Regions from separate parts of the Streptomyces sp. NPDC001796 genome, predicted to be linked through region 3. Evidence: riboswitches for the same ligand, from Rfam matches in the RefSeq annotation. Region 3 holds a riboswitch; each other region holds the start of a gene.

The links. Region 3 has a riboswitch for thiamine pyrophosphate ahead of thiO (glycine oxidase ThiO). Riboswitches for the same ligand answer to the same signal wherever they lie in the genome.
Region 1: linked by a shared signal. The riboswitch ahead of thiC (phosphomethylpyrimidine synthase ThiC) and the one ahead of thiO (glycine oxidase ThiO) in region 3 are both predicted to bind thiamine pyrophosphate.
Region 2: linked by a shared signal. The riboswitch ahead of ACFYZE_RS25335 (thiamine ABC transporter substrate binding subunit) and the one ahead of thiO (glycine oxidase ThiO) in region 3 are both predicted to bind thiamine pyrophosphate.

What each region holds. Positions count from the first base shown of each region.
Region 1 is NZ_JBIAUC010000002.1:527,633-535,463, forward strand. Features, by position in the region: gene ACFYZE_RS05915 (IclR family transcriptional regulator) at 193-1,044, shown strand; gene ACFYZE_RS05920 (SsgA family sporulation/cell division regulator) at 1,144-1,581, shown strand; gene ACFYZE_RS05925 (YibE/F family protein) at 1,679-3,124, opposite strand; TPP riboswitch at 3,196-3,352, shown strand; gene thiC (phosphomethylpyrimidine synthase ThiC) at 3,345-5,129, shown strand; gene ACFYZE_RS05935 (hypothetical protein) at 5,361-6,227, opposite strand; gene ACFYZE_RS05940 (metallophosphoesterase) at 6,420-7,529, opposite strand; gene ACFYZE_RS05945 (LacI family DNA-binding transcriptional regulator) at 7,759-7,831, opposite strand, start outside.
Region 2 is NZ_JBIAUC010000014.1:43,124-50,954, forward strand. Features, by position in the region: gene pyrH (UMP kinase) at 1-645, shown strand, start outside; gene frr (ribosome recycling factor) at 814-1,371, shown strand; gene ACFYZE_RS25320 (phosphatidate cytidylyltransferase) at 1,371-2,498, shown strand; gene ACFYZE_RS25325 (YceI family protein) at 2,666-3,343, shown strand; gene rlmN (23S rRNA (adenine(2503)-C(2))-methyltransferase RlmN) at 3,447-4,553, shown strand; TPP riboswitch at 4,587-4,692, shown strand; gene ACFYZE_RS25335 (thiamine ABC transporter substrate binding subunit) at 4,821-5,861, shown strand; gene ACFYZE_RS25340 (ABC transporter permease) at 5,837-7,501, shown strand; gene ACFYZE_RS25345 (ABC transporter ATP-binding protein) at 7,504-7,831, shown strand, end outside.
Region 3 is NZ_JBIAUC010000001.1:617,716-625,546, forward strand. Features, by position in the region: gene ACFYZE_RS02750 (deoxyribonuclease IV) at 1-692, opposite strand, end outside; gene pknB (Stk1 family PASTA domain-containing Ser/Thr kinase) at 745-2,658, opposite strand; gene ACFYZE_RS02760 (thiazole synthase) at 2,758-3,552, opposite strand; gene thiS (sulfur carrier protein ThiS) at 3,556-3,756, opposite strand; gene thiO (glycine oxidase ThiO) at 3,753-4,952, opposite strand; TPP riboswitch at 4,950-5,063, opposite strand; gene ACFYZE_RS02775 (NAD(P)/FAD-dependent oxidoreductase) at 5,189-6,415, shown strand; gene ACFYZE_RS02780 (Rv2175c family DNA-binding protein) at 6,496-6,861, shown strand; gene thiE (thiamine phosphate synthase) at 7,047-7,697, shown strand; gene metF (methylenetetrahydrofolate reductase [NAD(P)H]) at 7,816-7,831, shown strand, end outside.

The DNA.
Region 1 (7,831 bases), on a different contig from region 3:
GGGGGGCGGGGGCTCAGCGGTAACAGGGAACAGGACGTTCCCTCGGGGGAGGGAAGTTTTCCCGGCGGCGCCGTCGGATCCCGGTGACGGACCGTTAAAGTCCGGAACTCGCGCGCGGCAGCCCCCGCGCGCTGCGCACCCCCCTCTCGTGTCCCCGCACGGGAGGCCGCCCTCGCGCTCCGGGAGTGATCTTTGGCCACGGTTGGTACCGCATCCGCAGACTCAACCGCTCCGCCCGCACAGCGACGGACTTCACCGGCGGAGGCACACCCCCGACTCCCACCCGCACAAACGACCTCCACCACCCTCATCGGATCCGTACAGCGCGCGATGCGTCTGCTCGAGGCCGTCGCAGGACGCCCGTACGGAGCCACCGCCAAACAACTGGCCCGCGAGGTCGGCCTGGCGCTCCCCACGGCCTACCACCTGCTGCGCACCCTGACTCACGAGGGCTATCTGCGCCGCGAGAAGGGCCTGTTCTTCCTCGGTGAGGCGGCCGAGCGGCTGAGCGCCCGCGCAGCCCAGCAGAAACGTCGCAGCATGGTGGACGACGCGCTCGCACAATGGCGTGATTCCATCGGTGTCCCCGTCTACTACGCGGTCTATCGCGAGGGCGAGATCGACGTCCTGGGCGTCGCCGACACCCCCGGCAACCCGGCGGTGGAGGAGTGGGCCGACTTCCGGGAGACCGGGTACGCCCATGCGATCGGCCAGTGCCTGCTGTCCCAGCTCGACGACGAGGCCCGCCGAGACCACCTCGACCGCTACCCCGTTCGGGCGATCACGCCGTACACCGTCCATGACGAGCGCGTGTTCCTCCGGCGACTGGAGCGCCTGCAGCGCACGGAACCCGTGATCGAGCGTCAGGAGTACGCGCTCGGGACCGTCTGTGCCGCGATTCCCCTGACCGTGGGGTCGACGGCCGCCACGATGGCGATCTCCCTGCCGTCCTGTGAGGCCGATCGGCTGCTGCCGACGGCACGCCGGCTTCAGGAGGAGATCGGACGGATGCTCGGGACATTCGCCCTCTCTATCAGCATCTGAAAACTCACTCCTTGTGATCTGCCATGTACGTTCAGCAAACTTCCAGCAGGTGTCAGGGGATGTTTCCTGGCCAGTCCACGGCTACTGACGGGGTAGACGATGCGCGAGTCGGTACAGGCAGAGGTGATGATGAGCTTTCTCGTCTCGGAGGAGCTCTCGTTCCGCATTCCGGTGGAACTGTGTTACGAGACCTGTGATCCCTATGCCGTGCGGCTGACCTTCCACTTGCCCGGGGACGCTCCTGTGACCTGGGCGTTCGGGCGCGAGCTGCTGGTCGACGGAGTGGGCCGGCCATGCGGCGACGGAGATGTGCACATCGCGCCCGCCGAGCCGGACACCTTCGGCGATGTGCTGATCCGGCTCCAGGTGGGTGCAGACCGGGCGCTGTTCCGGTCCGGGGCGGTGCCGCTGGTCGCGTTCCTGGACCGTACGGACAAGCTGGTGCCGCTCGGTCAGGAGGGGTCCCTCGCCGACTTCGACGCGCATCTCGACGAGGCGCTGGACCGGATCCTGGCCGAGGAGCAGAGCGCGGGCTGAGGCCACGCTTCGGTGCCGTAACGGTTCCTCGGGGAGCCGTGCGGGGCGCGGTGGGTGCCGTAACGCTTCTGCGGTGCCTCCCCGCGGTTCGGGCGCCTCAGTGCCTGCGGCGCCGCCCGCGCCCACCGCGGGCCGGTGCGGCGGCCGGAGCGGCGGCCGGAACGGCGGACCGGCCGGAGCCGTCGGAGCGGTCGGCGGAGACCACCAGGGCGGCCAGTGCCGTGGTCACCGGCACCGAGGCGACCAGGCCGATCGAACCGACGAGCGTGCGCACGATCTCCTCCGCGACCAGCTCGCTGTCGGCAACGGTGACCACGCTGCTCTGCGCGATCGAGAACAGCAGCAACAGCGGCAGAGCGGCACCCGCGTACGCCAGGACGAGTGTGTTGACGACCGACGCGATGTGGTCGCGGCCGATGCGGATTCCCGCGCGGTACAGACCACGCCAGCCCATCGACGGGTTCGCTTCGTGGAGTTCCCAGACCGCCGAGGTCTGCGTCACCGTCACATCGTCGAGGACGCCGAGGGAGCCGATGATGACGCCGGCCAGCAGCAGGCCGCTCATGTCGATACCCGGGTACAGGCCGTGGATCAGGCCGGTGTTGTCGTCGGTGTTGCCGGTCAGCGCGGCCCAGCCGATGAACAGGGAGCCCAGCACACCGATCAGGGACAGGGAGATGAGCGTGCCGAGCACCGCCACCGAGGTGCGTGCCGAGAGGCCGTGGCACATGTAGAGGGCGATCAGCATGATGGCGCTGGACCCGACCACGGCCACGAGCAGGGGGTTCGAGCCCTGCAGGATCGCCGGCAGGATGAACAGGCTCAGCACCAGGAAGCTGACGGCCAGCGCGATGAGCGCCATCACACCGCGCATCCGGCCGACGACCACCACGGCGATGGCGAAGATGCCGGCCAGCAACGCCATGGGGACCTTGCGGTTCACATCCGCCACTGAGTACTGCAGGTCCCTGGGGGCGGACGGTTCGTACGCGACCACGACCTTCTCGCCCTGATGCAACTGCCGTGACTGGTCCGGCTGGACGATCTCCGTGAACGTCCGGCCCTGGTCCTTGCCCGTGTCGACGCGCACGGTCGCCTTCTTGCAGGTGCCGGTCGACTGCTGCTGGGCCGAGGAGCCCTCGGCCGTGGAAGTGTCACCGGTCGGGGTGTCACCCGAGGCGTTCACGGACTTGCAGTCCACCTCCACCACCCTGGTGACCGTGGCCTGCTGGGTCTGCCGGTCGAATCCCACGCCGGTGCGCTTGTGTGACGGCACTCCGCCGGGCCACAGCACGACCAGACCGACGACCACGGCTGCCGTGAAGGGAATGAGGATCGCGGCGATGACCCTGCGCAGGTGCAGCGACACGGGCGCCGCCGAGCCATGGCTGTGGCTGTGGCTGTGGCTGTGCGAGTGACCGTGCCCGCCGCGTGTTCCCTGCCCGTGCCCGCCGCTCGGTCCATGGCCATGTGCGTCACCCGGGCCGTGGCCGTGGGGCGGGTCGGGCGGTGGGTACGGGGGCGGATGCTGTGTCGTGGTCACCGAGGCATCATCGCAAGAAGGCGTGAGGCCCACTGTTCAGCTCGCGCAAAGAGACGCTAGCGTGGGGGGACCTTTGCACACGCGGGAGCTCGGAGCACCGGGCTGAGAGGGCGCTGACCTCCGTAGACGCGATGTTTCACGTGGAACATCGGCGGACGGAAACCGCTGCGTCGACCGCTGAACCTGTTACCGGGTAATGCCGGCGTAGGGAGTAGGTCTCATGACCAACAAGGACGTACGCACGCCTGCCTCCGTTCAGGGCGAACAGTCGCAGGAGGCTGGACAGTCCATCGGCTGGCACAAGGCGTACATCGAGGGCTCACGCCCCGACCTGCGGGTGCCGGTCCGTCGGGTGCACCTCACCAACGGGCAGTCGGTCACGCTGTACGACACCTCCGGCCCGTACACCGATCCACTGGTCCAGACCGACGTCCGCAGGGGCTTGCCCCCATTGCGGGAGAACTGGATCACCGCCCGCGGCGACACCGAGGAGTACGCGGGCCGTCCCGTCCGCCCCGAGGACGACGGCATCAAGCACACGTCGCCGCGGGGCGGACTGCGCAACCTCGACGCGGTGTTCCCGGGGCGCCCGCGTCAGCCTCGCCGCGGCCGCGACGGCAAAGCGGTGACGCAACTGGCGTACGCACGCCGTGGGGAGATCACGCCCGAGATGGAGTTCGTCGCCCTCCGGGAGAACGTGTCCCCGGAAGTGGTGCGCGAGGAGATCGCGGCAGGCCGTGCGGTCCTCCCGGCCAACGTCAACCACCCCGAGATCGAGCCGATGATCATCGGTAAGCGGTTCCTGGTGAAGGTCAACGCCAACATCGGCAACTCCGCCGTCACCTCGTCCATCGAGGAGGAGGTCGAGAAGATGACCTGGGCGACCCGCTGGGGCGCCGACACGGTCATGGATCTGTCTACCGGCCGCAACATCCACACCACGCGCGAGTGGGTGCTGCGCAACTCCCCCGTGCCGATCGGCACGGTGCCGCTCTATCAGGCCCTCGAGAAGGTCGACGGGAAGGCCGAGGAACTGACCTGGGAGATCTACAAGGACACGGTCATCGAGCAGGCCGAGCAGGGCGTGGACTACATGACGGTGCACGCGGGGGTGCGTCTGCCGTACGTACCGCTGACCGCGAACCGCAAGACCGGCATCGTCTCGCGTGGCGGCTCGATCATGGCGGCGTGGTGCCTCGCCCACCACAAGGAGTCGTTCCTGTACGAACACTTCGAAGAACTGTGCGAAATCCTCGCGGCCTACGACGTCACGTACTCGCTGGGCGACGGCCTCAGGCCCGGCTCCATCGCGGACGCCAACGACGAGGCACAGTTCGCGGAACTGCGCACGCTCGGGGAACTCGGCCGGATCGCCAGGCGTTTCAACGTACAGACCATGATCGAGGGCCCGGGACACGTCCCGATGCACAAGATCAAGGAGAACATCGACCTTCAGCAGGAGATCTGCGATGAAGCTCCGTTCTACACGCTCGGGCCGCTGACGACGGACATCGCGCCGGCGTACGACCACATCACCTCGGGCATCGGCGCCGCGATGATCGCCTGGTGGGGCACGGCCATGCTCTGCTACGTCACCCCCAAGGAGCACTTGGGCCTGCCCAACCGCGACGATGTCAAGACCGGTGTGATCACCTACAAGATCGCTGCCCATGCGGCCGACCTCGCCAAGGGCCATCCGGGTGCGCAGGCGTGGGACGACGCTCTGTCCGACGCGCGCTTCGAGTTCCGCTGGGAGGACCAGTTCAATCTGGCCCTCGACCCGGACACGGCCCGTGCCTTCCACGACGAGACCCTTCCGGCGGAGCCGGCCAAGACCGCGCACTTCTGCTCGATGTGCGGTCCGAAGTTCTGCTCGATGAAGATCTCCCAGGACATCCGCCGTGAGCACGGCGGCAACCGCGAGGAGATCGAGGAGGGCATGGCACAGAAGTCGAGGGAGTTCGCCGAGGCGGGAAACCGGGTGTACCTGCCGATCGCCGACTGATCTGGCAGTGCCCGCCGACGTCCCGTCATGCGGTGCCCACCGGCCTGCGTCGTCGCTGCGCGGGCCGGAGGGGCCGACTGACGCGGAGTGACCACGACATGGGCCCGCGCCTTTCGTGAGCGGGCCGGACGTCGGTGGGTCGGCCGGGGGCGGGGCCACTCCGGGGATGGTCCGGAGGTGGGCGCCCCCGCCTTGCGCACCTCGGTGGCGACCGGTCGCCGGCCGGGCCGGTCACTCCGGCGTGTGCTCCGGCCCGCCGAAGTCCGGGCTGGTGAAGTCGGGGCTGGTGAAGCTGGGGCGCGTACCGGCGGCCGGACCGCTGTCGGGGCTGCTGAACCCCGGACGGTCGTAGCCGAGGTGCGGGATGCGGCCGGCGGTCGCCTCCGGTGCCTTCCGGGTCATCGCGGCCGTGCCCGGGTCGCTGAGCGCCTCACGGAGGAACGGCAGGATGCCGCGCTCCAGCAGTGCCTCGTGCCAGGCATCCCTGGCCCGGGACACCTCCGTCGTCAACGTGCCCGACGCGTCCGCCCCTTGTGCCGAGGAGCTGTTGCGCAGGGCGGTGAGCAGCAGGCCGATCGCGGCGACCAGGATCGACGCCGCGGTCACCGCGCCGAAGACCCACCCGGTCGTCAGGAGCGTCCGGGCGAACGCCTGATCGGGATTGACCATCTTGAGGATGTACCCCACGAGCAGGAAGATCGCCGCTGCCGCACCCGCGAGGAAGGGGGCGAGGACCGCGATGACGGCACCGGTCCCGGCGCTCGCGGCGGCCTCTCCCACGGTGGCCGCGAGCCCCAGGGCGTCCAGGTCCGCCTCCGGGGAACCGGGGGTGCCGTCCTGGACGATCGGGGTGGACGGCGCCGGCCGGCGCAGTTCCTCGCGGACCATCACGTAGTGCTGGTACTCGGTGGCCGCCGCCGCGGTGATGAGGGCGGTGGCGTTCAGCGCCATGGTGCGCAACTGTTCGGGGTTCAGCCGCTGACCCACAGCGGACAGATCCGGGCGGTGTGGTGCGGAGCGCAGCGCCTCATCGAGGATCCGCTCGTAGTCCTGGCGGTCCTCGCTCAGCAGGTGCTGCGGAACGCTGTTCATGTGCATCCCCCGATGCTCCGTAGGGCTTGTGGCTCGGCATGCTGACGAGCCGTCGGGCAGAAACGGAGGGGAGCCTGCTACGGATAAGCCGATGGTAGAGCGGCGACGGCGCGCGGTGACAGGGGGTTTCCGGAAAATGGCCCCGGCCTGCGCTCCTGTGCGCGGTCCTCCGTCGGGGGATGTTTGTCCGGGGAACGCTCAGATATCCAAGGGAAGTTGCTGGACCAGCAGCTTTCCGGCCATGGTCACCCCGCCGTCCATCGCGATCGCCAGTCCGTCCGCGTAGACGTGCGGCCCCTCGACCACGGGGCCCGTGCCGTCCTCGCCGTCCTCCGAGCCGACTTCTCCGAGCAGGTAGGGAATGGGGCTGTGGCCGTGGACGATGCGCCTGCCGCCGTAGGTGTCCAGCAGGGACCGTACGGCGTCGGCGCCGCCCTCGTCACGGAAGGAGAAGCGCTTGGTGAACTTGCGGAAGAGGTCCCACACCTCGTCCGCGTCGTTACGGGTGAGCGTCTCGCGGATGGTGTCGTTGACCGCCTCGATGGAGTCACCGTAGTCGAGGTAGGCGGTGGTGTCCGAGTGGACCAGCAGGTGCCCGTCGACCTCCTCCACCGCGTCGAGGCGGGCCATCCACTGCAGGTGGTGGTCCTGCAGGCGGTCCATGTCGGTCTTCTGGCCGCCGTTGAGCAACCAGGCCGCCTGGAAGGTGGCGGTGCCCGCGCCGGAGTTCACCGGCGTGTCGCCGAACCGCTTGGCGCCGAGCAGCAGCAGCTCGTGGTTGCCCATGAGCGCCTTGCAGTAGCCGCCGGCCGCGGCCGCCTCAGCGGACAGCCGCATCACCAGATCGATGACGCCGATGCCGTCGGGCCCGCGGTCGGTGAAGTCGCCGAGGAACCACAGCCGCGCCGTGCCCGCGCACCAGCTCCCCTCGGCGTCGACGAGGCCCTTCTCCTGGAGCGCCGCCATGAGCTGGTCGAGATAGCCGTGCACGTCCCCGACGACGAACAGCGGACCGGGACCCTCCGCGGACTGCGGGGAGGGCACGGCCGTGGGAGCGACGTCCGCCTGGAGAGTGTCACCGCGGTTGACGACCGGGAGGTCCCGTTCGGTGGGCGTGTAGGCGTCGGAGTAGCCGTGGGGGTAGGTCTCCGCGGCGGCGACGGGTCCGGTGACCTGGTCCTGGGGCGTGCTCTGCGCGTACGGACCGGCCTCGTGGACGTACGCGGGCACCCGGAAGTCGCGCAACGTCGCCGTCCGCTCCACCTCGGGTCCCTGACCGGCCCCCTGAGTCATCGACCCCTCCACCATCGCGCCGCATCTGCACCGCATCGGACTGCCTGGTCGCAGCGGCCCGCGGTGTCGTGGGCCCATCATAGGAATGCGGATCGCGCCATGTGATGACCCAGGGGTGGTGAATCGGGGAAGCCCTCCAGTTCACCGCGGCATTCGCCCTAAATGGGCGGGGGTTTCCCGCCGGTGTCCCGGTCGCCGGGCGCCCGCGGGCGACTGGTGCGTCACCCGCGGGCCGCGTGCCGGGCTATCTGTGTCCGGGCGACCGGGGCGGGCTGACCGTGGTGCGGGGCGGGCGTCGCTCGGACGACGTACGCACG
Region 2 (7,831 bases), on a different contig from region 3:
GTGCACGCCATCGCCCGGGAGATCGCGGCCGTGGTGCGCGACGGATCCCAGATCGCCGTCGTCATCGGCGGTGGCAACTTCTTCCGCGGCGCGGAACTCCAGCAGCGCGGCATGGACCGGGCCCGCTCCGACTACATGGGCATGCTGGGCACGGTCATGAACTGCCTCGCCCTCCAGGACTTCCTGGAGAAGGAGGGCATCGACTCGCGTGTGCAGACCGCCATCACCATGGGCCAGGTCGCCGAGCCGTACATCCCGCTGCGCGCCGTGCGCCACCTGGAGAAGGGCCGCGTGGTCATCTTCGGTGCCGGTATGGGCATGCCGTACTTCTCCACCGACACCACCGCCGCCCAGCGCGCCCTCGAGATCGACGCCGAGGCGCTGCTGATGGGTAAGAACGGTGTGGACGGGGTCTACGACTCCGATCCGAAGACCAACCCCGAGGCCGTCAAGTTCGACTCGCTCAGCTACGGCGAGGTCATCACCCGCGACCTGAAGGTCGCCGACATGACCGCGATCACGCTGTGCCGGGACAACAAGCTGCCCATCCTCGTCTTCGAGCTGCTGGCGGAGGGCAATATCGCCCGGGCCGTCAAGGGTGAGAAGATCGGCACACTCGTGGGTGACCAGGGCGGCCGGGAGTGACCGGAGGCAGACCCGTCGGGGGCGGACCCCGTCCGGGCGACGGACCCTGACCGGGGGATGGACAATGTCCTGCCGGTCGGGAACCGTGCAGGAAGAAGACGCGACGCAGCCGGCCGCAGACCGATGAGGACCGTTGCCGGGCCTACTCAAGACACGCAGGAGCAAGTGGTGATCGAAGAGACCCTCCTCGAGGCCGAGGAGAAGATGGAGAAGGCCGTCGTGGTCGCCAAGGAGGACTTCGCCGCGATCCGCACCGGTCGTGCGCACCCGGCGATGTTCAACAAGATCGTGGCCGACTACTACGGCGCACCGACGCCGATCAACCAGCTGGCCTCGTTCTCGGTGCCGGAACCGCGTATGGCCGTGGTGACGCCGTTCGACAAGAGCGCGCTGCGCAACATCGAGCAGGCGATCCGCGACTCCGACCTGGGCGTCAACCCGAGCAATGACGGCAACATCATCCGTGTGGTGTTCCCCGAGCTCACCGAGGAGCGGCGCCGCGAGTACATCAAGGTCGCCAAGGGCAAGGGCGAGGACGCCAAGGTCTCGATCCGCTCCGTGCGCCGCAAGGCGAAGGACGCCATCGACAAGCTCGTCAAGGACGGCGAGGTCGGCGAGGACGAGGGCCGCCGTGCGGAGAAGGAGCTCGACGACACCACCGCGAAGTACGTCGCACAGGTGGACGAGCTGCTCAAGCACAAGGAAGCGGAGCTGCTCGAGGTCTGATGAACGACTCTTCCTGGGGGACGCCGCCACAGGCCGGGTACTGGGGGCCCACCGAACAGGGGCCTGGCCAGGGCGTCGGCCCGGCGGGTCCCGCGTACGATGCGCATGACGCCCAGCAGACTCGCCCCATGCCCATCGTGCCCGAGGTACCCGCGCCCGGCGGAGACCAGGATGACGACCGGGGGGTCGCCGCCCGTCGACGCGGCCCCTTGTTCCGCGACGAGACGCCGCAGGTGCCGTCCCCGTGGGCGGCGCCGCAGAATACGGAACCGATGCCCGACGCCCCGCAGCCGGCACCCGCACCGCAGAAGAAGAGTGCGGGCCGTGACCTGGGCGCGGCCATAGGGGTCGGCGTCGGGCTCGGCGTCGTGATCGTCGCCTCGTTGTTCATCGTCAAGGCCGTGTTCGTCGGCGTCATAGCGGTCGCCGTCGTGGTGGGCCTGTGGGAGTTGACGAAGCGCCTGGAGGAACGCAAGGGCATCAAGGCGCCGCTGGTACCGCTCGCGGTCGGCGGCGCGGCGATGGTCGTCGCCGGGTATGTGCGGGGCGCCGAGGGAGCCTGGGTGGCGATGGCGCTGACCGCGCTCGCGGCCCTGGTGTGGCGTATGACGGAACCGCCGGACGGCTACCTCCGGGACGTCACGGCAGGCGTCTTCGCAGCCTTCTACGTGCCGTTCCTGGCCACGTTCGTCGCCATGATGCTCACCGCCGACGACGGCCCGCAGCGCGTGCTGACCTTCCTGCTCCTGACGGTCGTCAGTGACACGGGCGCGTACGCGATCGGCTGGCGCTTCGGCCGGCACAAGCTGGCCCCGCGCATCAGTCCCGGCAAGACCCGAGAGGGTCTCATGGGAGCGGTCACCTTCGCGATGGGCGCGGGCGCCCTGTGCATGCAGTTCCTGATCGACGGCGGTGCCTGGTGGCAGGGCCTGCTGCTGGGGCTCGCGGTCGCGGCCAGCGCCACCCTCGGCGACCTGGGCGAGTCCATGATCAAACGAGACCTCGGCATCAAGGACATGGGCACGCTGCTGCCGGGCCACGGGGGCATCATGGACCGCCTCGACTCCTTGCTGCCGACGGCGCCGGTGGTGTGGCTGCTGATGGTGATCTTCGTCGGGTCGGCCTGACCTGCGCTGTCCTCGCCGAGGGGCTCGTCGTCCACAAGGTGGCGGTGGGCCCCTCTGCCGCGTCGACACCCGGCAGATGCGCTCACCTGTGAAGGTCTGCCGATGAAGGGTCGGGTTTTCTGACCAGGCCTTGCGGGCGCGGTCGCCCTGACATAACTACATGCTTCATGAATCTTTTCGGCCGCAGCTCTCCACTCCGACGCGCGACGGCTCCCGCCGCAGCCGTGGCCCCCGGTGCCCCGTCGAGGCCCGCCGCCCCGGCGCACAGCGGTGTCGGCGTTCTGCCTGATCCCGCTCTGCAGGCGCTCACCGGCGAGTGGATGATCGACCCCGCGCACAGCAGGATCGGGTTCTCCGTGCGGCACGCCATGGTGACGACGGTGCGCGGCGCCTTCACGCAGTACGACAGCCGCCTCTACTTCGACGGCCGCGACCCGGCCCGCTCCCGTGCCGACATAGCGCTGTTCACCGCCAGCGTCGACACCGGTGTCGAGCAGCGCGACGCGCACCTGGTCGGCCGCGACTTCCTGGACTCCGCGACCTATCCACGGATGATCTTCACCAGCACCGCTGTGCGCCTCGTGGGCGAGGACGTCTACCGCATGACAGGTGACCTCACCATCAAGGACACCACCCGTCCCGTCGACCTGGAACTCACCTACATCGGCCATGTGACGGACCCGTTCGGTTACGAGCGCGTCGGTTTCGACGGCACCACCACGATCAACCGTTCCGACTGGGGCCTGACCTACAACGCCAGGCTGGCCGAGGGCGGCGCCATGGTGAGCGAGAAGGTCCGCCTCCAGTTCGACATCGCGGCCATCCGCGCCACCGCCACCGCCTGACGGAGCACGCGGGCTGCGCCGACGGGGGACCGAACCGGACTTCGCGGCCCGGTGAATCCTCGGCCGCGGGCCATTCCAGTGGATCTGAGACACTGGGAGGACCATGCCCAAGCCCGGAGAACTCACTTTCGTCGCGCCGCGCGGAGCCAAGACGCCGCCGCGGCATCTCGCTGATCTCTCGCCCGCCGAGCGCAAGGAGGCGGTCGTCGCGGTCGGCGAGAAGCCGTTCCGCGCCAAGCAGCTCTCGCAGCACTACTTCGCGCGGTTCGCGCACGACCCGGAGCAGTGGACCGACATTCCCGCGCCCTCCCGTGGCAAGCTCCGGGAGGCGCTGCTCCCGGAGCTGATGACGGTCGTCCGGCATCTGGCGACGGACCAGGGCACCACCCGTAAGACGCTGTGGCGGCTGTTCGACGGCACGCTCGTCGAGTCCGTGCTGATGCGCTACCCCGACCGGGTCACCATGTGCATCAGCTCGCAGGCGGGTTGCGGCATGAACTGCCCGTTCTGCGCCACCGGCCAGGCGGGCCTGGACCGCAACCTGTCGACCGCCGAGATCGTGCACCAGATCGTGGACGGCATGCGGGCGCTGCGCGACGGCGAGATTCCCGGCGGCCCGGCGCGGCTGTCCAACATCGTCTTCATGGGCATGGGCGAGCCCCTCGCCAACTACAAGCGCGTCGTGGGTGCGATCCGGGCCCTCACCGATCCCGCGCCGGACGGGCTCGGCCTCTCGCAGCGCGGCATCACCGTCTCCACCGTGGGACTGGTGCCGGCCATCCACCGGTTCGCCGACGAGGGCTTCAAGTGCCGTCTCGCCATCTCCCTGCACGCCCCGGACGACGAGCTGCGCGACACCCTCGTCCCCGTCAACACGCGGTGGAAGGTGCGCGAGGTCCTCGACGCCGGGTTCGACTACGTCGAGAAGTCCGGACGCCGGCTGTCCATCGAGTACGCCCTCATCCGGGACATCAACGACCAGGCCTGGCGCGGTGATCTGCTGGGCCGGCTGCTCAAGGGCAAGCCCGTGCACGTCAACCTGATCCCGCTGAACCCGACGCCCGGCTCCAAGTGGACCGCCTCCCGCCCCGAGGACGAGAAGGCGTTCGTCGAGGCGATCGCCGCCCACGGTGTGCCGGTGACGATCCGGGACACCCGGGGTCAGGAGATCGACGGGGCGTGCGGTCAGCTCGCCGCCACCGAGCGGTAGTCTGAGGGCTGGTCCGTCAGTACGTACATCTTCATATTCCGACAGGGGAGCGCCACAGCGCTGAGAGTGCGGTAGCGACCGCAGACCCTCTGAACCTCGCCCAGGTCATTCTGGGTAGGGAGTTCGGTCTTCACTCGAGCTGTTGCGCCCTGCCCCCGGACCCTCGGAGGTCCGGGGCAGGGCCGCGTCTCTTCCTGGTCACCCCCAGGAGGAATCCAGTTGAGCATCACCGGTAAGCAGTGGGCGGCCGTGGCCGTCGGGCTGGGCATGGTCACGCTGTCCGCGTGCGGGTCGTCCGGTTCCGGAAGTGGGAACGGCAGCGGCGACTCCAAGACCGTGACCCTCGTCAGCCACGACTCGTGGGCCGCCTCGAAGAGCGTCATCGCGGCGTTCGAGAAGGAGTCCGGCTACACCGTCAAGGTCCTCAAGGACGGCGACGCGGGCCAGGCCGTCAACAAGGCGATCCTCACCAAGGACAACCCGCAGGGCGACGTCTTCTTCGGCGTCGACAACACCCTGCTGTCCAGGGCGCTGGACAACGGCCTTTTCCAGCCGTACGAGGCCAAGGGCCTCGACCAGGTCGGTGCCCCGTACCGGCTGGACGGGGACAAGCACCGGGTCACACCCATCGACTACGGCGACATCTGCGTCAACTACGACAAGAAGTACTTCGCCGACCACAAGCTGACCCCGCCGGCCTCCTTCGACGACCTCGTCAAGCCCGAGTACAAGAACCTCCTCGTCACCGAGAACGCCGCCACCTCCTCACCCGGCCTCGGCTTCCTGCTGGGCACCGCCGCGAAGTACGGCGACGGGGGGTGGCCGGACTACTGGAAGAAGCTCAAGGCCAACGGCGTGAAGGTGGTCGACGGCTGGGAGCAGGCCTACAACGAGGAGTTCTCCGGCTCCGCCGGCGGAAAGAAGGCCAAGGGCGACCGGCCGCTCGTCGTCTCCTACGCCTCCTCGCCGCCCGCCGAGGTCGTCTACGCCGACCCCCGGCCCAAGACCGCGCCGACCGGTGTCGCCACCGGCACCTGCTTCCGCCAGATCGAGTTCGCCGGTCTGCTGAGCAACGCGCACAACACCAAGGGCGGCAAGGCGTTCCTCGACTTCCTGATCAGCAGGAGGTTCCAGGAGGACATGCCGCTCAACATGTTCGTCTACCCGGTGGTCGGGGGAGCGAAGGTGCCCGCGGAGTTCACCGAGTACGGGCCCGCGGCCAAGGACCCCGAGACCATGGCCCCCACGAAGATCGCCGCCAACCGTGACCAGTGGGTCAAGTCGTGGACGTCGCTCGTACTGAAGTGACCCCACGCAGGCGGGGTGACGCGACGCGGCTGGGGCTGATGGCCCTGCCCGTCGCGTTCTTCGCGGTCTTCTTCGCCTACCCCGTCGCCGCGATCGTCGCACGCGGTCTGAAGGCGGACGGGGTGTGGCGGTTCGGGCGCGTCGTGGATGTGCTCGCGCAGCCGGACATCCGGCACGTGCTGTGGTTCACGACCTGGCAGGCGCTGGCCTCGACCGCCCTCACCCTGCTGATCGCGCTGCCCGGCGCGTATGTCTTCGCGCGCTACGACTTCCCGGGCAGGCAGCTGCTGCGCGCCGTCGTCACCGTCCCGTTCGTGCTGCCCACGGTGGTCGTCGGCACCGCATTCCTGGCGCTGGTAGGGCGTGGCGGACTCCTCGACGACCTGTGGGGCGTACGGCTCGACACCACCGTGTGGGCCATCCTGCTCGCCCACGTCTTCTTCAACTACGCCGTCGTCGTCCGCACGGTCGGCGGACTGTGGGCGCAGCTCGACCCCCGCCAGGAGGAGGCCGCGCGCGTGCTCGGCGCCTCCCGGCTCACGGCCTGGCGGACGGTGACGCTGCCCGCGCTCGCGCCGGCGGTGGCCGCCGCCGCGCTGATGGTGTTCCTGTTCACCTTCACCTCCTTCGGCGTGGTGCAGATCCTCGGCGGCCCCACCTTCTCCACTCTCGAGGTGGAGATCTACCGGCAGACCTCGGAGATCTTCGACCTGTCCACCGCCGCCGTGCTGACGATCGTCCAGTTCGCCGCGGTGTGCGCGATCCTCGGGGTGCACTCCTGGACGGTGCGCCGCCGGGAGAGCGCGCTGAAGCTGGTCGACCCGTCGCGCACGGCGCGCAGGCCGCGCGGGACCGCACAGTGGGCGCTGCTCGGCGCGGTCCTCGCGACCATCGCCCTCCTGCTCGTCCTGCCGCTCGCCGTCCTCGTCCAGCGCTCGCTCGACGCGCCCGGGTTCGCCTACTACAAGGCACTGACCCGCACCGATGACAGCACCTTCCTCGTCCCGCCCGTCGACGCCATTGTGAACTCCCTCCAGTACGCCGTCGCGGCCACCCTCATCGCGGTACTGATCGGATCGCTCGCCGCCGCGGCCCTCGCCCGCAGGGACGCCGGCCGGCTCGTACGGGGCTTCGACGCGCTGCTGATGCTGCCGCTCGGCGTGTCCGCGGTGACCGTCGGCTTCGGCTTCCTCATCGCGCTCGACAAGCCGCCGCTGGACCTGCGCGGCTCCTGGATCCTGGTGCCGCTCGCGCAGGCGCTGGTGGGCGCACCCTTCGTCGTGCGCACCATGCTGCCGGTGCTGCGGGCCGTGGACGAACGGCTGCGGGAGGCGGCCGCCGTGCTCGGGGCGTCGCCGTGGCGGGTGTGGCGCGAGGTCGATCTGCCGATCGTACGGCGGGCGTTGCTGATCGCCGCCGGGTTCGCGTTCGCCGTGTCGCTGGGCGAGTTCGGGGCGACCGTGTTCATCGCGCGGCCCGACAACCCGACGCTGCCGGTGGCCGTGGCGCGGCTGCTCGCCCGGCCCGGCGACCTCAACTACGGGCAGGCGATGGCCCTGTCGACGATTCTGATGGTGGTGTGCGCCGTGGCGCTGGGCGTCCTGGAGAGGCTGCGGACCGATCGGACGGGGGAGTTCTGACGATGCTCACGCTGCAGGGCGCGACCGTGCGCTTCGACGGGTGGGCCGCGCTCGACCGAGTGGACCTCGAGGTCGCCGAGCAGGAGATCGTGTGCGTGCTCGGGCCGAGCGGCAGCGGCAAGTCGACGCTGCTGCGAACGGTGGCCGGGCTGCAACCCCTCGACGCGGGGCGGCTGTTCCTCGACGGCCGTGACCTTGACGGGGTGCCCGCGCACCGGCGCGGGGTGGGCCTGATGTTCCAGGACCACCAGCTCTTCCCGCAGCGGGACGTCGGTGGGAACGTCGCCTTCGGGCTGCGTATGCACAAAACCGCGCGGGCCGAACGGGAGG
Region 3 (7,831 bases):
AGCTTCAGCCGGCCCTCGCCGACGGTGTCCACCAGCAGGTCCAGCGTCCGATGCGCCCCCTCCGGCCCGGTCAGGTCGTGCCCGGCCGCGAAGACGTGGCAGGTATCCAGGCAGACACCGAGCTTGGGGTGGGCGTCCAGGGCCTCGAAGTACGGCCCGAAATCCCAGGTGCGCGAGCACAGTGAAGCGCCCTGGCCCGCGGTCGACTCCAGCAGCAGCCACGGGTCGTCGTCGTGCGTCAGCTCGTCCAGCAGCGGCAGCATGCGCTCCCGTACCTGCTTCAGCGCCACCGATCGGTCCCGGCCGCCGGTAGCGCTGCCGGTGTGCACGACCACGCCCCGCGCCCCGATCCGACGGCCCCGCCGCAGCGAGTGCCTCAGCGACTCAACAGACCTGTCCACGGTCGCCTCGGTGTGCGAGCCGAAGTTGATCAGGTACGGAGCGTGGACGTACACCGGGATCGACTCGGCGGCGCACACGGCCCGGAACTCCTCGTCCTGACGCGGACTGCCGGCGGGAGTCGCCCAGCCGCGCGGGTTGGCCACGAAGACCTGTACCGTCTCGGCCCCGATGTCACGGGCGTAGGCCAGCCCGACGGAGTTCAGCCCACCGGCCACCGGGACGTGACTGCCGATCGGGTTGCGGGAGGGACCGAAGGTGCCGCGGGCGCCACGGGACTGCTCAGTGCTCACGCCCCAAGGGTGTCATGTCGTCCCGGGCGCCCGGTCTTCGGCCGGCGGGCGGCTAGCGGATCTTGATCGTGATCGTCGACCCCTTCGGCGCCTTGTCCCCGCCCTTGACCGACTGGCTCTTGACCGTGTCCCCGAACAGGCCCAGCAGACCCCGGTCCTCCTCGACCTGGAAACCCGCCGTCTCGAGCGCCTTCTTGGCGTCGTCGACGTTCTGTCCCGTCACGTCCGGCACCTGGACCATCTCGGGGCCCTTGGAGAGCGTCAGCGTCACGGTGTCGCCCTGACCGGCCTGCCGCCCCGCGTCCGGCGACTGCTGGGCGACCTTTCCGGCGTCGTACTCCGAGGTGACCTGCGTGTCCGCGATCCTCACCCGCAGGCCCGCGTCCTGGAGCTGTGACGTGGCGTCGTCGATGGAGGCGCCCCTGACGTCGGGCACGTCCACCGGGCTGCCCTTGCTGACGGTGAGCGCGATCGCCGAACCGCCGTGCCGCTCGGTCCCCGCACCCGGGTCCGTGCCGATCACGGAGCCCTTGGGCACGTCCGCGCTGAACGCCTGGGTGACCATGCCCGGCACCAGGCCGTCCTTCTTCAGCCGGGCCTGCGCCTGGTCCAGCGGGTAGCCCTTCAGATCGGGCACCTGCACCGTCTCGGGACCGTCCGAGAGGGTCAGCGTCACCGCGTCGTGGGAGCGGATCCGCGCGCCCACCGCCGGATCGGTACTGATCACCGTGCCGCGCTTCACCGTGTCGCTGTAGGCGTGTCTGACCTGCCTGACCTCGAGACCGGCCGCCTTCAGCCGGGCCCGGGCGTCGGCCTCCGTCTTCGCCAGGAGCGGCGGGACCTTGGTGAACTGGCCCGAGTTGATGTACCAGACCCCCGTGCCGACACCGAACACCACCAGCACGGCGACGATCAGCGCGAGCAGCCCCCGCCGGGGCCGCGGCGAGCGCCGAGGCGGCTCGGGCGGCGGGGTCTGAAGCCGGCTCGTCCGGTTGAGGACGGCCTCACGGTCCTCGCCCACGGGGTGGGCCGGCAGCAGGCGGGGGATCACGCTCGTGCGGTCCTCGGCGTTGTCGTGATCCGCGGCGATGGCCCCCGGCGGCACGGCGTCCAGCTGCTCGTCGGTCAGCGCGCCACGGGCCTGAAGCACCTGACCCAGCAGAGCCACCGCGTCCGCCGGGCGCAGCTCCGGGTTGCGCGCGGTCGCCGACGCGACCAGGTCGTCGAGTTCGACGGACAGCCCGGGCACGGCAGCCGAGGGCGGGGGAACGTCCTCGTTCAGGTGCCGGTAGAGCACCTGGGCGGGCGAGTCGCCGTGGTGCGGCTTGGCGCCGGTCAGCATCTCGTGGAGGACGACCCCGCACGCGTACACGTCGACCCGCGGGTCGGCCGCGCCGTGCTCGATCTGCTCCGGGGCAAGGTAGGAGACGGTGCCGAGGACGGCGCCCGTGGTGTTGGTGACGGTGTCGACGGACCGGACGAGACCGAAATCGGCCACCTTGACCCGGCCGTCGTCGCCTATGAGGACGTTCTCCGGCTTCATGTCCCGGTGCACGAACCCGGCGCGGTGCGCGGCCCCCAGGGCGGCCAGCACCGGCTCCAGGATGTCCAGGGCCGCGCGGGGCTGCAGCGCCCCGCGCTCGCGCAGCACGTCGCGCAGGGTGCAGCCGGCGACGTACTCCATGGCGAGGTAGACGTACGACCCGTCGGCACCCTGATCGAAAGCCTGAACGACGTTCGGATGATCGAGACGGGCGACCGACTTCGCCTCGCGTATGAAGCGCTCGACGAACGAGCCGTCCGCCGCGAGCGTCGGGTGCATCACCTTCAGCGCGAGCACACGGTCCAGGCGGGTGTCCAGGGCCCGGTAGACCGTGGCCATCCCGCCGACCGCGATCCGTGCGTCGACGCGATAGCGGCCGTCGAGCACCTGCCCGACGAGAGGGTCCTGAAGGGTCGTATCCACGCTGGTGAGTCTACGAGGGCGCACTGTCACCCACCGTCCGCTGCGGGGATACCGGGGCCCTACTGCAGCCGACCTGTGACGCGGCCTCCTCCGGTCCGCTCAGAAGGCCGGCAGCTCCGGGTCCAGCCGCGCGACGCCCTCCATCGGCGACGACGCCTCCGCGAAGTGCCGGCGCGGGATACGGCCCGCCCGGCGGGCGAGCCGGCCGGCCTCCACCGCGTGCCGCATGGCCTCCGCCATCAGGACCGGCTCCTGCGCCCGGGTCACCGCCGAGGCGAGCATCACACCCGCGCACCCCAGCTCCATCGCCAGCGCCACGTCCGACGCCGTGCCCGCGCCCGCGTCCAGGATGACCGGCACGCGCGCGTGCTCCACGATCAGCTGGAAGTTGTGGGGGTTGCGGATGCCGAGCCCGGATCCGATCGGGGAGCCGAGCGGCATGATCGCGGCGCAGCCGACGTCCTCCAGCTTGCGGGCGAGAACGGGGTCGTCGTTCGTGTACGGCAGCACGGTGAAGCCGTCGTCCACCAGCGTCTCGGCCGCCTCCAGCAGTTCGACCGGGTCCGGCAGCAGGGTCCGCTCGTCGGCGATGACCTCCAGCTTGACCAGATCCGTGCCGAGGGCCTCGCGCGCGAGGCGGGCGGTGAGCACGGCCTCGCCCGCGGTGAAGCAGCCCGCGGTGTTCGGCAGCACCCGGATGCCCAGCTTGTCGAGCACGGACAGGACCGAGCCGTGCACCGAGGCGTCGACGCGCCGCATCGCGACCGTCGTCAGCTCCGTGCCGGACGCCACCAGCGCCCGCTCCAGCACATCCAGGCTCGGGGCACCCCCCGTGCCCATGATCAGCCGGGACGAGTAGGTGGTCCCACCGAGGACGAAGGGATCGTCAGCCATGGGTCAGCCTCCTTGGACGGCGGTGAGGACCTCGACGCGGTCTCCCTCGCTGAGGGACGTCGACGCCCACTGCGCGCGCGGGACGACGGTTTCGTTGACGGCGGCGGCCACGCCCGAGGGGGCGGCGGTCAGGCTCCGCACCACCGCGTCGAGCGCGACACCGGGGGTGACCTCGCGGGTCTCCCCGTTGACCGAGATGTTCATACGGGCTGCTCCGTGAGTGCGGCGGCGGTGAAACGCCGGGGCGTGAAGGGGCGGGCCTCCTCGGGAAGCTCACCGGTGGTCAGCACGTGCGCCATGACGTCACCGGTGACCGGGGTGAGCAGGACACCGTTGCGGTAGTGGCCGGTGGCCAGCAGCAGGCCGTCCAGCCCGGTGGGGCCGAGCAGCGGCGCGTTGTCCGGCGAGCCCGGGCGCAGACCCGCCCGCGTCTCGGTGAGCGGCAGCTCGGTGATCCCGGGCACCAGCTCGTGCGCGTCCCGCAGCAGCTCGTACACCCCGCCCGCGGTGACCGTGGTGTCCCAGCCAAGCTCCTCGCTGGTCGCGCCGACCACCAGCTCGCCGTTCTCACGCGGCACGAGGTAGATCGCGCCACCGCGGACGACGGCGCGCACCGTACGGCTCAGGAACGGCGCGTACCGCGCGGGCACGGTCAGCCGCAGCACCTGACCCTTCACGGGGCGTACGGGCGGCAGGACGTCGTCCGGGACGCCCGCGAGCCGCCCGCTGAGGCTGCCCGCGGCGAGGACGACCTGCCCGGCGGCGAGCTCGGTGCCGTCGGCGGTCCGTACCCCGCAGGCCCGCTCCCGCACCACCGTGAGCCGCTCGGCCCACACCCGGTGGAAGACCACCCCGGCGCGTTCACAGGCCGTCACCAGGGCCGCGGCGAGGCGGCGGGGGTCGATCTGGTGGTCGCCGTCGACCCTGAGCCCCCCGCGCACGCCCGGCGCGAGCATCGGCTCCAGACGGCGGCACTCCCGCCCGCTCAGCCACTCCGACTCCAGCCCCGAGCGCTGCTGCAGGGCGTGCAGTTCGCGCAGCTCGGCGCGGTCGTCGGCGTCGAGCGCCACGGCGAGCGTGCCGCAGCGGCGGTAGCCCAGGTCCCGGCCGGTGGCCTCGGTCAGTTCTGCGGCGAAGTCCGGGTAGCGGCGCGCGGAGGCGAGATTCAGGGCGAGCAGCGTCTGCTCGCCGTGGTGCAGCTCGGTGACGGCGGCCAGCATCCCGGCGGCCACCTGCGCGGCTCCGCCGCCCGGCTCCGGATCCACCACGGCGGTGGCGAACCCCCGCTGCGCCGCCCGCCAGGCGGTCACCAGACCGATGATCCCGCCCCCGATGACGAGGACGTCCGACACGGTCGACGGATCGCTCGATGTCGACGGTTCGTCCGGTGTACGCGACATGGGCGTCCAGCCCCTCCCTTCGCCGGCATGACCCGGATCAGGTTCGTACGGTCGGAGGCCGTCCCAGCCTCCCTCTCAGCCCGGTGCGCCCGGGCTCCCGCGAGTGCTTACGGTGGCAACCCTAGCCCGTGCCGTTCGGCTCGGTAAGACAGCCTCCCGCCCGGCCCGGGGGCTGTGCAGGACGTCACTCAGCACGCCCCCTGACTGACAATTCGTCAGTTGTCTATGGTGATCAGGTGAGCGAGCAGACGCAGGCACGGGGTGGTACGGCGCGGCGCGTCGTCGTCGTGGGCGCGGGCATGGCCGGGGTGCAGACCGCGGTCGCCCTGCGGGAACAGGGCTTCACCGGCGGCGTGACGCTGATCGGCGCGGAGCCGCACCAGCCGTACGACAGGCCGCCGCTGTCCAAGGCCGTGCTGCTCGGCAAGGCCGAGGGCTCCGCCTTCGACGTCGACTTCGAGGCGCTGGACATTGGGCTCGAACTGGGTCGCGAAGCGACCGGCCTGCGCCCCGGGGACCACGAGCTGGACACCGAGCGGGGCCCCGTCCCGTACGACGTCCTGGTCATCGCGACCGGGGCGGAGCCGATCCGGCTGCCGGGCGCGGAGGGCGTCCCCGGGGTGCATCTGCTGCGCACCCTGGACGACGCCGAGCGGCTGCGGCCGGTGCTCGCCCGTCAGCACGACATCGTGGTCGTCGGCGCCGGCTGGATCGGCGCCGAGTTCGCCACCGCCGCGCGCGAGGCGGGCTGCGCGGTGACCGTGGTGGAGGCCGCGGACCGGCCGCTCGCGGGGGCGCTGCCCGCGGAGGTGGCGGTGCCGATGACGGCCTGGTACGCGGACAGCGGTGCCGAGCTGCGCACACAAGCGCGCGTGGACCGCATCGAGCCGGGCGCGGTCGTGCTGGACGACGGCTCCCGGGTGCCGGCCGGGGCGGTGGTGGTGGGCATCGGAGCCCGGCCCGCCACCGCCTGGCTCGCCGGGTCCGGGATCGAGCTGGGCGTGCACGGCGAGGTGCTGGCCGACGACCATCTGCGCACCTCGGTGCCGGACGTGTACGCGGTCGGTGACTGCGCGTCCTTCCCGTCGGGCCGCTACGAGGAGCGCCTGCTCGTCCACCACTGGGACAACGCCCTCCAGGGTCCGCGCACGGTGGCCGCGAACATCATCGGCCAGACACCGGTGGCGTACGACCCGGTGCCGTATTTCTGGTCGGAGCAGTTCGGCCGGTTCGTCCAGTACGTGGGCCACCACGCGTCCGCCGACACGACGGTGTGGCGCGGCGATCCCGAGGGCGCGGCCTGGACGGTCTGCTGGCTGCGCGAGGGCCGCCTGGTGGCCCTGCTGGCCGTGGGCCGCCCCCGGGACCTGGCGCAGGGCCGCCGCCTGATCGAGTCGGGCACCCCCATGGACCCCGCACTGCTGTCGGACCCGTCCCGCCCGCTCAAGGAGGCCACGGCGTAGGGCGCAACCACCCTCTCCGCCTAACCCCGCCGGAGGCGCTCCGCTTCCGACTGTCAGTGCGGGATGGCACGCTTGATCCCGTGACCGAGATTGACGCAAAGATCGATGCTCTCGTCCCCGCCTGGCTCACCCTGCCCGACATCGCCGAAGCCCTCGGCGTGGAGGTGACCCGCGTGCGGCAGCTGGTCAAGGAGGGCCAGCTCATCGCCGTCCGCCGAGGCGAGAACAAGGCGCTGCACGTCCCCGCCGCCTTCATCGACGGGGACAAGGTGGTCAAGGGCCTGTCAGGCACCCTGACCCTGCTGCGGGACGACGGCTTCACGGTCGAAGAGATGATCGAGTGGCTCTTCACCCCCGACCCGACTCTGCCCGGCACCCCCGCGCAGGCTCTCAGCGAGAATCGCGGCACGGAGGTGAAGCGCCGCGCACAGGCGCTCGCCGTCTGATCGATCCGGCCTGATCGGACCGGACCCGACCGGAGCTGACCCGATCGGACCTGTTCCGGTCCGATCAGGCCGACACACAAGAAAAACCGTCCGAGGTACGGGCCGCGGGCCAGGGACACGCCCCGCCCCGGCCGACCGCGCCCCGCCGCGGCCCGTACGCCACCGACAACGGGGGGAACACCACCGTGCCCGACACCACCCGCACCGCCCGGCTCGCCGACGCCCGCGTCTATCTGTGCACGGACGCACGCAAGCGCCAGGGCGACCTCGCCGAGTTCCTCGACGCGGTCCTCGCCGGCGGCGTCGACATCGTGCAGCTGCGCGAGAAGGGCATGGAGGCCGCCGAGGAGCTGGAGCACCTCCAGGTCTTCGCCGAGGCCTGTGCCCGCCACGGCAAGCTCCTCGCGGTGAACGACCGCGCGGACGTCGCCCACGCCGCCCGCTCCGACGTCCTGCACCTCGGCCAGGGCGACCTCCCCGTCCCCGCGGCCCGCGCCGTCCTCGGCGACGACATCCTCATAGGCCGCTCCACCCACTCCGAGGCGGAGGCCGAGGCCGCCGCCGTCCAGGAGGGTGTGGACTACTTCTGCACCGGCCCCTGCTGGCCCACCCCCACCAAACCCGGCCGCCCCGCCCCGGGCCTCGGCCTGGTCCGTCACACCGCCGCGCTCGGCACCGGCCGCCCCTGGTTCGCCATCGGCGGCATCGACCTCGGCAACCTGGATCAGGTCCTCGAGGCCGGCGCCCGCCGCGTGGTGGTCGTCCGCGCGATCACGGAGGCGGACGACCCGGGCGCGGCGGCGGCCGAGTTCGCCAAGCGGCTGCGCGCCGCGTAGGAGCGCCCGGAGGCCGGTACTGCCCCGCGGTGTCCGATGGGTGGACAACAAGTCGACAATTCGGGCAAATCCCAGGCGTCCGGTTGGGGGACCGCCGAGCCCTGGCTAACCTGCGACTATGGCCCTCGGAACCG